One region of the Bacillus sp. HSf4 genome, then DNA from elsewhere that is predicted to be linked to it. Evidence: riboswitches for the same ligand, from Rfam matches in the RefSeq annotation. Region 1 holds a riboswitch; each other region holds the start of a gene.
What was found. Region 1 has a riboswitch for S-adenosylmethionine ahead of P3X63_RS08910 (YezD family protein). Riboswitches for the same ligand answer to the same signal wherever they lie in the genome.
Positions count from the first base shown of each region.

Region 2: another riboswitch for S-adenosylmethionine. It lies ahead of mtnW (2,3-diketo-5-methylthiopentyl-1-phosphate enolase); the one in region 1 lies ahead of P3X63_RS08910 (YezD family protein).
Region 3: another riboswitch for S-adenosylmethionine. It lies ahead of P3X63_RS06480 (bifunctional homocysteine S-methyltransferase/methylenetetrahydrofolate reductase); the one in region 1 lies ahead of P3X63_RS08910 (YezD family protein).

Region 1 is NZ_CP120679.1:1,740,831-1,746,471, forward strand. It holds gene carB (carbamoyl-phosphate synthase large subunit) at 1-210, shown strand, start outside; gene P3X63_RS08890 (dihydroorotate dehydrogenase electron transfer subunit) at 207-977, shown strand; gene P3X63_RS08895 (dihydroorotate dehydrogenase) at 977-1,912, shown strand; gene pyrF (orotidine-5'-phosphate decarboxylase) at 1,881-2,600, shown strand; gene pyrE (orotate phosphoribosyltransferase) at 2,597-3,229, shown strand; SAM riboswitch class I at 3,389-3,494, shown strand; gene P3X63_RS08910 (YezD family protein) at 3,602-3,715, shown strand; gene P3X63_RS08915 (phosphoadenylyl-sulfate reductase) at 3,801-4,502, shown strand; gene P3X63_RS08920 (sulfate permease) at 4,514-5,578, shown strand; gene sat (sulfate adenylyltransferase) at 5,598-5,641, shown strand, end outside.
Region 2 is NZ_CP120679.1:1,534,360-1,540,000, forward strand. It holds gene P3X63_RS07830 (pyridoxal phosphate-dependent aminotransferase) at 1-1,036, shown strand, start outside; SAM riboswitch class I at 1,087-1,186, shown strand; gene mtnW (2,3-diketo-5-methylthiopentyl-1-phosphate enolase) at 1,275-2,492, shown strand; gene mtnX (2-hydroxy-3-keto-5-methylthiopentenyl-1-phosphate phosphatase) at 2,489-3,190, shown strand; gene P3X63_RS07845 (methylthioribulose 1-phosphate dehydratase) at 3,148-3,774, shown strand; gene P3X63_RS07850 (1,2-dihydroxy-3-keto-5-methylthiopentene dioxygenase) at 3,794-4,333, shown strand; gene fosB (metallothiol transferase FosB) at 4,360-4,812, opposite strand; gene P3X63_RS07860 (YkvA family protein) at 4,809-5,117, opposite strand; gene P3X63_RS07865 (aspartyl-phosphate phosphatase Spo0E family protein) at 5,321-5,566, shown strand; gene P3X63_RS07870 (sporulation kinase KinD) at 5,627-5,641, opposite strand, start outside.
Region 3 is NZ_CP120679.1:1,277,260-1,282,900, reverse strand. It holds gene P3X63_RS06505 (DegV family protein) at 1-621, shown strand, start outside; gene P3X63_RS06500 (spore germination protein) at 658-852, opposite strand; gene P3X63_RS06495 (DUF3941 domain-containing protein) at 1,006-1,128, shown strand; gene P3X63_RS06490 (CvfB family protein) at 1,154-2,002, opposite strand; gene P3X63_RS06485 (YajQ family cyclic di-GMP-binding protein) at 2,160-2,651, shown strand; SAM riboswitch class I at 2,730-2,841, shown strand; gene P3X63_RS06480 (bifunctional homocysteine S-methyltransferase/methylenetetrahydrofolate reductase) at 2,916-4,754, shown strand; gene metH (methionine synthase) at 4,738-5,641, shown strand, end outside.

The DNA.
Region 1 (5,641 bases):
GCGCAGTTTGTGGTCAACACGCTGACAAAAGGAAAACAGCCGGCGAGAGACGGCTTTAGAATCAGACGTGAATCTGTTGAAAACGGCGTAGCCTGCCTGACATCGTTAGATACGGCTGAAGCAATCCTCCGGGTGCTTGAAAGCATGAGCTTCCGCGCCGACCATATGCCTGCTGTGAAAATCAAGCAAGAGAGAGCTGTTGTCCAATGAAAAAAGGGAATATGACGGTTCGCGCAAACGAGTGTATAGCAGACAGTATTTATCAAATGGTGCTGGAAGGAGAGCTTGCCGAGGCGTGCAGCACTCCCGGCCAGTTCCTTCATATAAAAGTATCGGAATCTGTGGCTCCTTTATTGAGAAGACCGATCAGCATCGCCGAGGTCGACAAGGACAAGCGGGAGATTACGATCATTTACCGTAAAGAGGGAGAAGGCACAAGCCTTCTTTCTTTAAAGCAAAAAGGGGATCAAGTCGATGTCCTTGGTCCGCTTGGAAACGGGTTTCCGGCCGAATCGCTCGCAAGCGGAAAAACGGCTCTGTTGGTCGGAGGCGGAATCGGGGTCCCGCCCCTGTACGAGCTCGCCAAACAGCTGACAAAAAAAGGGGTCAACGTCATAAGTGTATTAGGATTCGGATCTGCAAAGGATGTCTTTTATGAGCGGGAATTTAGCGCCTTCGGACCGGTGTTTATCGCGACAGCGGACGGCACTCACGGATCAAAAGGATTTGTAACAGATGTCATCGAAGCCCGCGGGCTTCAGTTCGATTATCTTCTGGCCTGCGGTCCGACACCGATGCTGAAAGCTTTGAAACAGCGCTATCCTGACAAAGAGGTTTACCTTTCAATGGAAGAACGGATGGGCTGCGGAATCGGCGCCTGTTTTGCCTGTGTATGCCATACGGAAGAAAGCGAAACATCGTATGTGAAGGTATGTCTTGACGGCCCCGTTTTTAAAGCGCAGGAGGTGCTTTTGTAATGCTTGATGTGAATTTGCCAGGCCTTAAATTAAAAAACCCGATCATGCCGGCTTCCGGATGTTTTGGCTTTGGAAAAGAGTTTGCTAACTTTTACGATCTTTCCTGTCTTGGCGCCATCATGATTAAAGCGACAACGAGCGAGCCCCGCTTCGGAAATCCGACACCGCGGGTCGCCGAGACGCAGGCCGGCATGCTCAATGCGATCGGACTGCAGAATCCGGGTCTTGCATCTGTCATGGAAAACGAGCTGCCATGGCTTGAACAGTTTGACACACCGATCATCGCCAATGTCGCCGGATCACAGCTTGAAGACTATGTCGAAGTGGCCGAAGCCGTCAGCAAGGCGCCGAACGTGCACGCGCTTGAGCTCAATATTTCCTGCCCGAATGTCAAAACCGGAGGCATCGCCTTCGGGACAGACCCGGGGATGGCGGGTGAACTGACGAAAGCGGTGAAAGAAGTGTCGAGCGTTCCCATCTATGTCAAGCTGTCGCCGAATGTCGCGAATGTGACAGAAATCGCTCTTGCCATTGAAGAGGCGGGAGCAGACGGTTTAACGATGATTAACACGCTGATCGGGATGAGACTCGACTTAAAAACGGGAAAACCGATCCTCGCCAACAAAACAGGAGGATTATCCGGCCCTGCCGTGAAGCCTGTAGCGATCCGGATGGTGTATGAAGTCAGCCAGAAGGTTAACATTCCGATCATCGGCATGGGCGGTGTCCAGTCTGCCGAAGACGCCCTCGAATTTTTCCTGGCCGGAGCTAGCGCTGTCGCCGTCGGCACAGCTAACTTCGTCAACCCGTTTGCCTGCCCGGACATCATTAACGAGCTGCCGCGCGTTTTAGAAAAATACGGATATCACTCCTTAGAAGAGTGTATCGGAAGGAGCTGGAAGGATGAAGCATACGCAGCCCATCATCGCGCTTGATTTTGCATCAGCGCGCGAAACATTTGCGTTTTTGGACCGTTTTCAAGGGGAGAAGCTTTTTGTCAAAGTTGGAATGGAGCTTTTTTATCAAGAAGGCCCTTCCATTCTTGAAGAACTGAAGCAGCGGGACTGCCGCATTTTCCTTGATTTGAAATGCCATGACATCCCGACAACGGTATATAAAGCGATGAAAAGGCTGGCGGGATTCGGCGTTAACCTTGTCAATGTGCACGCCGCCGGCGGAAAGCAGATGATGGAAGCTGCGGTGGAAGGCCTTGAAGCCGGAACCCCTGCCGGAGAAAAACGGCCGTCATTAATCGCGGTGACCCAGCTGACCAGCACGTCCCAAGACATACTGACAAGCGAACTCTTGATCGAAGCGCCGCTTGAGGAGGCTGTGCTTCACTACAGCAGATTGGCTGCACAAAGCGGGCTCGACGGGGTCGTCTGCTCCGTACATGAAGCTGAGCGCATTTATCAGGCTGCAGCTCCTGATTTTCTGACCGTCACACCGGGAATCCGCCTGGCAGATGACAATACCAATGACCAAGTCAGAGTAGCGACGCCGGAATACGCAAGGGAAAAAGGCGTTTCGGCGATCGTTGTCGGCCGGTCGATCACAAAGGCGCCGGATCCGGTCGCAGCCTATCAGAAAATAGCGTTTCAATGGGAGGGAATCAAGGCATGAAAACAGAGATAGCCAACCATCTATTAAAAATCAAAGCGGTTTTCCTGAGGCCGAATGAGCCGTTCACATGGGCAAGCGGCATCCTGTCGCCGATCTATTGCGACAACCGATTGACACTTTCATACCCCGAAGTGCGCGACACCATCGCTTCCGGCCTTGCCGAATTGATACAAGACAAATTTCCCGAAGCGGAAATGATCGCCGGAACGGCGACAGCGGGTATTCCGCATGCTGCGCTGGCCGCTGACAGGCTGCAGCTGCCGATGTGCTATGTCAGAAGCAAGCCGAAGGCGCACGGAAAAGGAAATCAAATCGAAGGGGCCGTAAGTAATGGCCAAAAAGTCGTTGTGATCGAAGATTTGATTTCAACAGGAGGAAGTGTGCTTGAAGCCGCCGCCGCGCTGAAAGAAGCCGGATGTGAGGTGCTCGGCGTCGCCGCGATCTTCACATACGGCCTCGACAAAGCCGCCGCCGCTTTTGGTGAGGCAGGTATCGCCTATTATACACTCACCGATTATGACACCTTGACGGAAGCTGCGCTTGCCGAAGGTATGATCAAAGAAGCGGATGCCGTCAAGCTGAAAGAATGGAAAGTCAATCCTGAATCAACATCCTGGATGGAAATGTGACCGATGCCGTGTCCCCTGAAATGGGGAACGGTTTTTTTGTTTCTTTTTTCAGATTCAGAAATAGGAAAAACGTATCATTTTTTATTTTTATTAATCCTATCAAAAAAGTCGGGTTGACTTTTATTCGAATTGTGCTAAAATTTTAAAATAACAAAAGCAAACTTATCAAGAGCGGTGGAGGGACTGGTCCGATGAAACCCGGCAACCTGCGTGCAGACGTAAGGTGCTACTTCCAGCAAAATGCCCTCATTTTGAGAGATAAGGAATATGAGAAGTTCCTCATCTTTCTTTCAAATTTGGAAGAAAGATTTTAATTTTTACGGGGCAGAGGAGGAGCTAGGAGTGAAAACAGATGAGCAGCTCGAAAAAGCGATCATCAAAATGAAAGACATGCTGAAGGACATGAATTACGGATCGATCACATTCGTTGTTCAAGACGGCAAGGTCATTCAAATTGAAAAAAATGAAAAAATAAGATTGAAATAGCTGACTAGACAAACTAGAGGCGGTTTTCACAGTTTTTTTCTGCTGGAAGCCGTTTTTTTGTTGGCGAAAAAAGGGGGAACCGACAATTTTTACTTACAGTACATGGGAAGAACCGACCATCTCTTTTCAAGAAGATGATTCATATAAAGGAGCACTGTCCGTCCTGAAATGGGCGTACGGCCATTACGGAGATCAGCTCGTATATGCATGCAGCTTCGGAATTGAGGGAATTGTCCTGATCGATTTGATTTACAAGGTGAAAAAAGACGCTGTCATCGTCTTCCTTGATACAGGCCTTCATTTTAAAGAAACGTATGAAACGATAGACGCTGTCAAAGAACGATATCCCGGCCTCCAGATTGTGATGAAAAAACCGGAGCTTACCGTCGCACAGCAAGCTGAACAATACGGGGATGAACTTTGGAAGACCGCCCCGAATTCCTGCTGTGAAATGCGGAAGATCATTCCTCTCCGCGAGGTGCTTTCCGGCTATCCGGCATGGCTGTCTGGCCTTCGCCGCGAACAATCCGAAGGACGCAGAAAGACGAACTTCTTAAACAAAGACGAGAAATTCAAGTCCATCAAAGTATGTCCGCTCATCCATTGGACGTGGAAGGATATTTGGAGATATGTCACAAAACACGATCTGCCGTATAATCCGCTTCACGACCAAGGCTATCCGAGCATAGGCTGTGCGCCGTGCACCTCTCCTGCCTTTACGATGGACGATCTCCGCTCCGGACGATGGAACGGCTTAAACAAAACCGAATGCGGACTGCACGAGTAAGGAGATGAGTTATGGAACTTGCCGCCATTTTATTTAGCATGTTTTTTGCGATGAACATTGGAGCAAGCGGGGCCGCCGCTTCAATGGGCATCGCCTACGGATCGGAAGCGGTCAAAAAGAAGCTTCACGCGCTTTTGATCTGTGCGGCCGGCGTTCTCTCAGGTGCCGTCATCGGCGGCGGAAACGTCGTGAAGACGATCAGCTCGGGTATTATTCCCGAACAGGTGATCACGCTGGAAATCGTCTGCATTATCATCGGATCAGCCGCTTTGTCGCTCTTTATCGCAAACGTTCTCGGCATTCCGCTTTCGACAAGTGAGGTGACAGTCGGATCTGTCGTCGGCGTCGGTGTCGCCTATCAAATTTTATATGTCAAATCTTTGCTTGTCATCGTCATGTTTTGGGTTATCGTTCCAATCGCCGCTTTTACTTTTACATTTGCCATGGCAAAGATCATGAAAAAAGCGATAAAGCGTCCCGCTTCAGGGAACAAAGCGAAAATTTTGGCGGTCCTTCTGCTCATCAGCGGATTTTTTGAGGCCTTCTCAGCGGGAATGAACAATGTCGCAAACGCTGTCGGCCCTCTGGTGGCGGCGCATGTTTTGACAGTTGGCGAAGGAACGCTGTACGGCGGGCTGTTCGTCGCACTGGGCGCCCTATTATTGGGCCGGCGCGTACTTGAAACAAACGGCAAAAAGATCACCAGATTCTCAAAAGGAGAGGGGATCCTTCTGTCAAGCACCGGAGCCGGGCTTGTGATGATCAGCTCAATTTTCGGTCTTCCGGTTCCGCTCGCGCAGGTGACATCATCTTCTATAATAGGAATGGGAATGGCAAAAAACGGCGGCAATGTTTTTCATAAACAGGTGGTCAAAACGATGCTGAAAGTATGGATCGTATCGCCGTTTCTTTCATTAAGTCTTTCCTATACGCTAGTCAGCCTTTTATTAAAGGGAGACTATTACGCTCTCATTGTCATCACGAGCGTTCTTCTGGCGTCAGTCGGAACGATCAGCCTGATGAGGGCGGTCAAAAAAGAACACAGCTCCGTCCATGAACAGGGCGGAGGAATTTAAAGTAGGGGGAAACAGAGTCATGAGTTTAGCACCACACGGCGGTGTTTTGGTAAACCGCGTAAA
Region 2 (5,641 bases), 210 kb from region 1:
AGCGATGGCAAAAGCCGTGCATCATCCTGAAAATCATCGCTATTCTTCCTTTCGCGGGAGCCGCAAGCTGAAAGAGGCGGCAGCCGAATTTTATCAAAGGGAGTATGGTGTTTCCCTTGATCCTGAGCGGGAAGTTGCCGTATTGTTCGGCGGAAAAGCGGGCCTTGTAGAGCTGCCGCAATGCCTGTTAAATCCGGGGGATACCGTGCTCGTTCCCGACCCGGGATATCCGGATTACTGGTCGGGTGTTGAGCTGGCCAAAGCGAAGATGGAAACGATGCCGCTTACCGCGGACAATCATTTTCTGCCCGACTACAGCGACATTCCCTCTGAGCTAAAAGAAAAAGCGAAGCTGATGTATTTGAACTATCCGAACAACCCGACCGGAGCTCAGGCCACACCGGCGTTTTTTGCAGAAACCGTCGGGTTTGCCAAAGCGCACGGCATTTGTGTCGTTCATGATTTTGCCTACGGGGCGATCGGCTATGACGGCCAAAAGCCGGTGAGCTTTCTGCAAACAGACGGCGCTAAGGAAGCCGGGATCGAAATTTATACGCTGTCCAAAACCTACAATATGGCGGGATGGAGAGTCGGATTTGCGGTCGGAAACGCCTCTGTGATCGAAGCGCTGAATCTCTACCAGGACCATATGTATGTCAGCCTTTTTAAAGCGGTGCAGGATGCTGCCGCCGTCGCGCTTCTCGCAGATCAAAGCTGTGTGAACGTGCAAAATGAACGATATGAAAAACGGCGGAACGTCTGGATCAAGGCTGTCCGGGATATCGGCTGGGACGCCCCGTTTCCGGAAGGCTCCTTTTTTGCCTGGATGCCCGTCCCCGAAGGCTTTACATCTGAAGAATTTTCGGATTTGCTGCTGGAGAAGGCTAATGTCGCGACAGCGCCGGGCATCGGATTCGGTCCGCATGGTGAAGGCTATGTACGAGTCGGTCTTCTTACAAGTGAGGAACGCTTGCGTGAAGCGGCAAGCAGGATCGCCAGGCTGAACATTTTCAAAAAATCGGCAGTCCCTCATTGACAACTAAGGAAAACGGTGGGATAATTCAAAATAATTTATAAAAATCAATATTCTTATCAAGAGCAGGTGGAGGGACGAGCCCGATGAAGCCCGGCAACCGACTTTTTAAGCACGGTGCTAATTCTTGCAGCTGGCGCTGAGAGATAAGGATTCGAAGTGAGAAACGAAACCTCTTTTTAGCACAGCCGCAAAAAGAGGTTTTTTTGTATGCATGGGAAACAGGAAGGAGCTAAAGAGCATGAGTGAACTTTTGGCAACATATGTCCTGACAGATCCCGGAGGCGATCCAAAAATACGGGCGGAGCAAATTGCGCTCGGCCTGACGGTGGGATCCTGGACGGATTTGCCGCAGCTGAAACAGGAACAATTAAAAAAGCACAAAGGACGCGTCGTCCGCGTTGAAGAAACGGAAGGCGCCCGCGGGGAGAAACAGGCGGTGGTCACGATCGCCTATCCGGAAGCCAATTTTACGAGGGATATTCCGGCTGTCTTGACGACCGTTTTTGGCAAGCTGTCGCTTGACGGGAAAATCAAATTGACGGATCTTTCGTTTTCAAACGACTTTAAGCAATCGCTGCCGGGACCGAAATTCGGGATCTACGGCATCCGCAAAAAGATCGGCGAATTTGAAAGGCCGCTTCTGATGAGCATTTTCAAAGGCGTCATCGGCCGCGATATGGAAGATTTGAAGGAGCAGCTGAGGCAGCAGGCGCTCGGCGGTGTCGATTTGATCAAGGATGATGAGATTTTGTTTGAAACCGGGAACGCTCCTTTTGAAAAGCGGATCACCGAAGGGAAAAAAGTGCTGCAAAGCACCTATGAAGAAACCGGACACAAAACGCTTTACGCCGTCAATCTGACAGGAAGGACGATGGAGCTGAAAGACAAAGCGAAAAAGGCCGCTGAGCTTGGGGCCGACGTTTTGCTGTTCAATGTGTTTGCCTATGGGCTGGACGTCCTCCAAAGCCTGGCCGAAGACGACGAAATTCCGCTTGCGATCATGGCTCATCCGGCCGTCAGCGGCGCATTGGCTTCTTCGCCGTATTACGGTTTTTCCCATTCGCTTTTGCTGGGAAAGCTGACCCGTTATCTGGGGGCGGATTTCAGCCTGTTTCCTTCCCCGTACGGAAGCGTCGCGCTCGAAAAGCGGGAAGCGCTCGCCATTCATGATGAATGCACGAAAGAGGATGTTTTTCAGCCGTCATTTGCCGTGCCGTCGGCCGGCATACACCCAGGCATGGTTCCGCTTTTGATGAAAGACTTCGGTATTGACCACATCATCAATGCGGGCGGCGGAATTCACGGCCATCCAAACGGAGCAACAGGCGGGGGCAGGGCGTTTAGAGCGATCATAGAAGCCGTTCTTCAAGGCGAACCTGTCGAAGAAAAAGCAAAACGGTCCCGCGATTTAAAGCTCGCTTTGGATAAATGGGGGAAAGTGGAGATTCCCGTATGAGAAAGCCGCTGATCATCTGCGATTTTGACGGGACGATTACAACGAACGACAACATCATCAGCATCATGAAACAATTCGCTCCAAACGAATGGATTGCCTTAAAAGACGGTGTTCTCTCCAAGGAAATATCGATCCAAGAGGGAGTCGGCGGCATGTTTGCCCTTCTGGAGAGCAGCCTCAGGGAAGAGATGACGGCATTTGTACTCGAGCAAGCGGAGATCCGCGCCGGTTTTAAGGAGTTTGTTGCATTCCTTGATGAGTGCGGGATTCCCTTTTACGTCGTCAGCGGAGGCATGGATTTCTTCGTCTATCCTTTGCTTGAAGGGATCGTGGAAAGGGAGCGCATCTATTGCAACAAGGCGGATTTTACTGGCGAGAGCATCGCGATTGATTGGCCGCATCTGTGTGATGATAAGTGCGAAAACGAATGCGGCTGCTGCAAGCCTTCCATCATTCGAAGGCTGAAAGGGGAAGATGACTTTCTCGTGATGATCGGGGATTCCGTCACGGATGTTGAGGCTGCAAAGCGTTCTGATTTGTGCATGGCCCGTGATTATTTGCTGAAGGAATGTGAGGCTCTGCATTTGAACCATATCGCGTTTCAGGATTTTCACGATGTGAAGCGCGCCCTAGAAGAAACCCGGGAGGTGAAGGAATGGCTGTTAGAGAACAGCGCAGGCAGGAGCTTGCCGAAGTAAAAAGGGAGCTCGCGGCAAGAGACTGGTTTCCGGCGACAAGCGGCAACCTTTCAATCAAAGTAGCGGAGGCTCCGCTTCGCTTTTTGGTGACGGCCAGCGGAAAAGACAAACGAAAAGAGACGGACGAGGATTTTTTGCTGGTGGATCAAGAAGGCAATCCTGCAGAAAGCGGCCACTCCCTGAAGCCGTCGGCGGAAACGCTGCTCCATGCGTATGTCTATCAAAAAACAAACGCAGGCAGCTGTCTTCATGTTCATACCGTCGACAATAACGTGATTTCAGAACTTTATGCAAAAGAGCAGCAAATCACTTTTAAAGGGCAGGAAATCATTAAAGCGCTCGGGATATGGGAGGAAAACGCCGCAGTCACCATTCCGATTATCGAAAATACCGCCCATATTCCGGACTTGGCGGCTGATTTTGCCGCTCACCTGACAGGCGATTCCGGCGCCGTCTTGATCAGGAACCACGGCATTACCGTCTGGGGGAAAACGGCATTTGAAGCAAAGCGGTTTCTTGAAGCTTATGAATTTTTGTTCAGCTGGCATTTAAAATTAAAAGCTTTCAGACATGCGTATGTTTGAAAAAGGAGGAGAAACGCACATGGCAACAATCCGTATCCATGATGAGCAAAACACGATGATCGAAAACAGTGAAGAGGTGAAAAAGTACCTCGATCAGCAGGGTGTGATTTACGAACAATGGGATATCACGAAACTGTCTGCAGGTTTAAGGGAAAAATACGATTTAACAGACGCGGAAAAACAGGAGATTTTAAATAGTTTTCAAAGTGAGATCAAAGACATTTCCGAGCGGCGCGGCTATAAGGCGCAAGATGTCATCTCGCTCTCTGATGAAAATCCAAAACTGGATGAACTTCTGAAAAACTTTAAACAGGAGCATCACCACACAGATGATGAGGTCAGGTTTATCGTCAACGGCCACGGCATCTTTGCGATTGAAGGAAAAGACGGCGTATTTTTCGATTGTTTATTGAGCCCCGGCGATTTGATCTCTGTTCCGGAAAACACCCGCCATTACTTCACGCTTCAAGAAGACAGGAAAGTCGTAGCCGTCAGGATATTTGTGACGACCGAGGGCTGGGTGCCGATCTATGAAAGAGAACAGGTTAAACAGTCATAAAAACAGCGCCGCTTAGGGCGCTGTTTTTATTTGTTTTTATCGTATAGCGCTTGAATATGGCCCTCATGAAATGAAAGGTGAGGCTTTTCTGTTTGATAGTATTCGAGTCTGTCGAAGACAGAGCCGGTGTGGAGCTCGAATTTGTGTCCGTCCGGATCGGAAAAATAAATCGAATCTTTATCACCCTGATGGCGTTTTCTCCCTTTTAACACATTCACGCCCAAATCTTTTAATTTCGTCTCCCAATGATCGAGATCTTCCTCTTTGATCGAAAAGGCAATGTGTGTGTATGAGTCGCGGATTTCAGTCCGTTTAATATCCTTTTCCTCGTTCAGAGCGAGCCAGATGCCGTTTAGATCAAAGTACGCGGTTTTCTCGCCTTTGACGAGCCATTTTGCATCAAACACATTTTCATAGAAAGCAATGGACGCCTTTAGGTCGGAGACTGAAAATAACAGATGATTAAGACCATCAATCATTTTGCGCCGCCTCCTTTCTCGTGCAGGGCGTCAAATTCAGCCAGTTCTTTGGCGATTTGTCTGAAAAGAAAGGCAAGAACAGCCGCATCATCAAGCCAGCCAGCCCCTGCGATAATGTCCGGAATCAAATCAATCGGTGACAGCACATAAATGAAAGCCAAAGCGGCCAGAAAAATCGTTCTTTTAGGAAAAAGCGGATATTCTCCTTTTCTCCACGCTTTAAAGGCGCTGAAAAACAGGATCAGACCGGAGCGCGCTTCTTTTACAGCGAAGAAAGCCGTTAGTTTTGAAATAGGTTTTTTCATCAAAAGACCTCCTTTAAAAGGAAAAAACATTTCGGTGTTTACCATATTTCATTCAAGGGAATGATTCAACAAATCTATTATACTTGATTTCAAAATATTTTTTCGGAAAATAGGTTTACAAAATAAGTATAATCTGTAATAATGCTCAAGTACGCAAAATCTGGATGAATCTCGAAACTTTAACGCGGTAAGGGGTGAAGCGTATGCAAAGGTATTTAGAGAAAGAAGCGCTGTTGGCCTCCATCAATGAAAAGCGGCAAATGATGGTCGAAGCTGCTGAAGTCTACGGATATACAGGGGATGAGACAATTAAACAGAGTCAGGAATTAGACCAGTTGATCTATCAATATCAAAAAATGACAATGAATGATCATTATTCATCAGACAAGCCATTGCCCCATGTTTTAGACGGCATCAGCTGTCTGATCCTTGAAAAATATACGGCATGATCCAAGTCCATGAAAAAGAGCTGCCGTTAACGGAAGCTCTTTTCGTGAGCGGTAAGCATATCAGCCATTTTGATC
Region 3 (5,641 bases), 460 kb from region 1:
CCTGCTTTATATGTCGCCTTTTCCTCAGAGCTTTCGGGAACCTATCAGACCGCTGTGATGGCGGCAAACGAAGTCAAGGAAGAATTTCCGGAATTCGATTTGCGAATCATCGATTCAAAATGCGCTTCACTCGGTTACGGTCTGGCTGTAAGGCACGCCGTCGAACTCGCTACTAACGGCAATACAATACAAGAAATCGAATCGTCTGTAAAGGACTTTTGCGAACATCTTGAACATATTTTCACAGTCGATGATTTAACTTATTTGGCCAGAGGCGGAAGAATCAGCAAAGCATCGGCCTTCGTCGGAGGACTGTTAAACATTAAGCCGCTTCTCCATGTCGAAGATGGCAAGCTTGTCCCTCTGGAAAAAATCCGGGGCAAAAAGAAACTGCACAGGCGGATGATCGAATTGATGAAAGAAAGAAGCCGGGATTTAAGCGGGCAAACGGTCGGCATCAGCCACGGAGACGACGCGGAAACAGCCGAAGAAATCAAACGCCTGATTGAAGCCGAATTCGCGCCGAAAGAAATCGTCATCAACATGATCGGTTCAGCCGTCGGCGCCCATGCGGGACCCGGCACATTGGCGATCTTTTTTCCGGGAAAAGATAAAAGATAAACAAAAACAGGCCTGCTTAAAAGCAGGCCTGTATCGTCAGTCGTCCACGTTGATTGTCCCTTCACCAATGATCGGTGAAAGCGATTCGGCGACCGCAGTCCCGACATCCGGACCGCCAGCCCCCTCGATCACCTTTTCCATTGTGACCGGAGAAATCCTGTACGCTCCGCCGAAGTTGACAATCCCTCCCGCAGACACATGATGAATGTAAACTGAGCAGCTATGTTTCATACTAAGTCTCCTTTTTCGGGTCTTATGATATATGTATGCCGGCGGAGGAAGAAGGCATAAACTTCCCGGCAAAAAATATCGCGATGGGAGAATACATAGTTTTGCCTCCGATGAGCAACATAAAAGCGACATTTTAACGGGAGGTGCTTCCTCATGAAAGATGATGATAAAAAGCCGGTTGACAACAACGCCGTCAACCAAAAGAAAAACCGGCTCGCCGAAAAAAACAGACAAGCCGGAAAACACCAGTATTCCAAAAAAACCGATCATTTGTAAGCCAAAGGGGCGATTGCGCCCGCCCCTATTTTTTCTCGTATGTCCAGCCCTCTTCCTGATAGATTTTCCCCTGCTTCATCAGGTGGCCGAGCGCTCTTTTAAACGCCGCCTTGCTCATGTTAAACCGCTCTTTGATATCTTCCGGGTCGCTTTTATCCCAAAAAGGCATCGCACCGTTTCTCGTCCTCATATAAGTGAGGATCTGTTCGGCGTCAACAGACATGGCGTCCTGCTTTCTCGGCAGGAGCGACAAATTGACCGTACCGTCTTCTTTTACTTTGATCACCCTTGCTGTCAGCCTCTCTCCAAGCCTCGGCTCTTCTTTTCTTTCAGATGAATGGATAAAGCCTCTTATGCCTTCATCGGAAATCAAAAAAGAGCCTGATGCGATCAAACGGTATACTGTTCCTGTCATCTCCTTGTTCATTAAATCGTCCGAAGCTTTGTGAAAAAGCTCGCTCATCTTGTCTTCCGGAGCAGGTTTGGCAAACATTCTGCCGTGGCTTGTGATCTTCAGCATGCAGTACAGCCTGTCCCCTTTTTGAGGCCAGACAGATTCATAAGGCGGAAGATGTTCGGTGGCGACAAGCGCATCCTTTGTGAGCCCGACATCGACGAACACCCCCATGTCGCTGACGGCATCCACGACTTCCACCCAATCGTAGTGATCAGCGCTGATGATCGGTTTTCTCATCGTAGCCGCCAAGCGCCCCTCATGATCGACATACACAAAAACGTCGACTTCTTCCAGATCTTCTATATCCGCGGTGACCTCGCTGTGATGGAGGAGAATCGATTCATCTCCGTCCGTCAAAAAGTACCCGTAGTCGGCTTTGTGATCTATTTGCAAAGTTAATTGCTGTCCCGGTCTCATATTGATTCTTCCTTTCTTCATGCACCTGTTCTATTGATGTATTCCTCCAATGTTCAAATTATTGCCAGATAACGGCCAGGCAAAACCGTACCATATTGGAAGTTTCACCTTATTCTACTATAATTGACTCATAAGTAAAATGGATGGAGGTTTTCACATGGCAAAAGAAAGCTCATTTGACATCGTCTCAAAGGTTGAACTCCCTGAAGTTCAAAACGCAATTCAAACCGCTCTGAAAGAAATCGGCACACGCTATGATTTCAAAGGTTCAAAAAGCAGCATTACGCTTGAAGGAGACGAGCTTGTCCTTGTCTCAGACGACGAGTTTAAAATGGACCAGCTGAAAGATGTCCTCGTCGGCAAGCTGATCAAGCGGAATGTCCCGACAAAGAACATCGAATACGCAAAGCTTGAGAACGCTTCAGGCGGAACCGTCAGACAGCGGGGCAAACTGGTTCAGGGGATCGATAAAGACAACGCAAAGAAAATCAACAATCTGATCAAAAAATCTGGGCTGAAAGTCAAATCCCAAATTCAGGATGATCAAATCCGGGTAACCGGAAAAAACAAAGACGATCTCCAGCAAATCATCGGCTTAGTCAAAGAAGCAGACCTTCCGATTGATGTTCAATTTATAAATTTTCGATAAATTCTCAATTTACTGTTGATTATTCCCCCGATTTTCGGTAAATTGAGTTAAAGTATTCATCACACAATTGAATAGCTGTTCTTATCAAGAGAGGCAGAGGGACTGGCCCGATGAAGCCTCAGCAACCGGTGAATGAATATTCATGACCAAGGTGCTAAATCCAGCAAGCAGTCTGCTTGGAAGATAAGAAGACCGACATTGTCGCTTAAAAGTCTTCTTATCAGAAGACTTTTTTATTTATCAACATGTTCAAGGGGGAAAACAATGGGTTTTTTGGATGATATAAAACACAACATTTTAATCGCCGACGGTGCCATGGGGACGCTCCTTTATTCTTACGGAATCGACCGCTGTTTTGAAGAATTGAATATATCAAAGCCCGATGAAGTTAAACGCGTCCATGAAGCATACGTCCAAGCAGGCGCCGACATTATTCAAACGAACACGTACGGTGCAAACTTCATCAAGCTGTCCAGATACGGCCTTGAAGACGAAACGAAGCAAATCAACGAAAAAGCCGTCCGCATCGCCCGTTCTGCCGCCGGTTCCGCGTATGTTTTCGGAACGCTCGGCGGAATCCGGACGTTTAATAAAAACACGTATTCACTCGATGACATTAAACGGAGCTTTCGCGAACAGCTTTACCTTCTATTAAATGAGGAGCCTGACGGGCTTCTTCTGGAAACCTATTATGATTTGGAAGAAGCGCGCGAAGTGTTGAAGATTGCCAGAAAGGAAACAGACCTGCCGATTGTTCTGAATGTCTCCATGCATGAGGAAGGTGTTCTTCAAGACGGAACACCGCTCAGCGACAGCTTAAAGCTTTTGGCTGATCTCGGAGCCGACGTGGTCGGCATCAACTGCCGCCTCGGTCCCCATCATATGATCAAAGCGCTCGAAGAAGTGCCGCTTTTGGAAAACGCCTACCTTTCCGTCTATCCAAACAGCAGCCTTCCATCCCTTGTTGAAGGTCGCCTCGTCTATGAAACTGATGACCAATATTTCAGAGACAGTGCGAAGGAATTTCGCAACCAGGGCGCACGAATCATCGGCGGATGCTGCGGTACGACGCCGCACCACATCAGAGCGATGGCTGAAGCGGTCAAAGACCTTCCGCCCGTCACCGAAAAACATGTCAAAATCAAAAAGCAAGCGCAAGCGGCCGTTCAACAAGAAAGAACAGAGCCCGCACTGGACGAACTGGCAAAAGAAAAACGATCGATCATCGTTGAACTGGACCCTCCTAAACAATTAAACTTTGAAAAGTTTCTCCGCGCAGCAGAGGAATTAAAGGCGGCGGGAATCGATGCCCTGACCTTGGCGGACAACTCGCTTGCGACTCCGCGGATCAGCAATGTCGCCTGCGGGGCGCTGTTAAAGCAGCGGCTCGATATGAGGTCACTTGTCCATATCACCTGCAGAGACCGCAACCTGATCGGCCTGCAGTCTCATTTAATGGGCCTTGACACCCTCGGGCTGTCCGATGTGCTGGCGATCACCGGCGATCCGTCGAAAATCGGCGACTTCCCGGGCGCCACCTCCGTCTATGACTTGACGTCATTTGATTTGATCGGCCTGATCAAGCAGTTCAATGAAGGTTTGTCCTATTCCGGGAAACCGCTCGGCAAAAAAACGAACTTTTCTGTCGCCGCCGCCTTCAATCCGAACGTCAGACACATTGATAAAGCGGTCAAACGGATCGAGAAGAAAATCGACTGCGGCGCCGACTATTTTATTTCCCAGCCGGTCTACTCGGAGGAACAGCTCATCAAGATTCATGAGGAGACAAAGCATCTTGAGACACCGATCTACATCGGCGTCATGCCTTTGACAAGCAGCAGGAACGCGGAGTTTATTCATAATGAAATTCCCGGGATCAAGCTGTCGGATTCGATCCGCGAAAAAATGGCGCTTGCCGGAAATGACAAACAAAAACAGACGCAGGAAGGCCTCGCGATCGCCCGCTCACTGCTTGACGCCGCATGTGATTTGTTTAACGGCATCTACTTGATCACACCGTTTTTGCGCTCTGACTTGACAGCAGAACTGACGGCTTACATTCACCAGAAAGAAAAGGAGACCGCAAATGTCTATCATCAATGACCAGCTGAAGAAAAAAATCCTCGTCCTTGACGGTGCGATGGGCACGATGATTCAAGACGCAAACCTGTCTCCCGCCGATTTCGGCGGAGAGGCATATGAAGGATGCAATGAATATTTAAGTGTGACGGCCCCGCACATCATCCAAGGCATCCATGAAGCGTATCTCGCCGCAAAGGCCGATATCATTGAAACGAATACATTCGGTGCAACCCGGCTCGTGCTTGACGAGTATAACCTGGGACATCTCGCCTATGATCTGAATCTCGCTTCCGTCAAGCTCGCCAAAGCGGCCGCTGAAAAATTTTCAACGCCTGAGTGGCCAAGATTTGTCGCAGGTGCAATGGGGCCGACAACGAAAACACTCTCGGTCACAGGAGGGACAACATTTGATGAGCTGATCGCCAATTATGAGGAGCAGGCAAGGGCTCTGATCACAGGCGGCGCCGATCTGCTCCTGCTTGAAACAAGCCAGGACATGCTCAATGTTAAAGCCGGCTTTATCGGAATCAGGCAGGCTTTTGAAAAGACCGGCACAACCCTTCCCCTCATGGTATCGGGAACGATAGAGCCGATGGGCACGACGCTTGCCGGGCAGGATATCGAATCATTCTACATCTCGCTTGAGCATATGAAACCGGTCAGTGTCGGCTTAAATTGTGCGACAGGCCCTGAATTTATGACCGATCATATCAGAACCCTTTCTTCACTCGCGCGGACGGCCGTCAGCTGTTATCCAAACGCCGGCCTTCCCGATGAAGAAGGACAGTATCACGAATCCCCACAGTCACTGGCGAAAAAAATCAGGGCTTTTGCCGAGGAAGGCTGGCTCAACATCGTCGGCGGATGCTGCGGAACGACGCCCGCCCATATCGAAGCGCTGGCCGAAG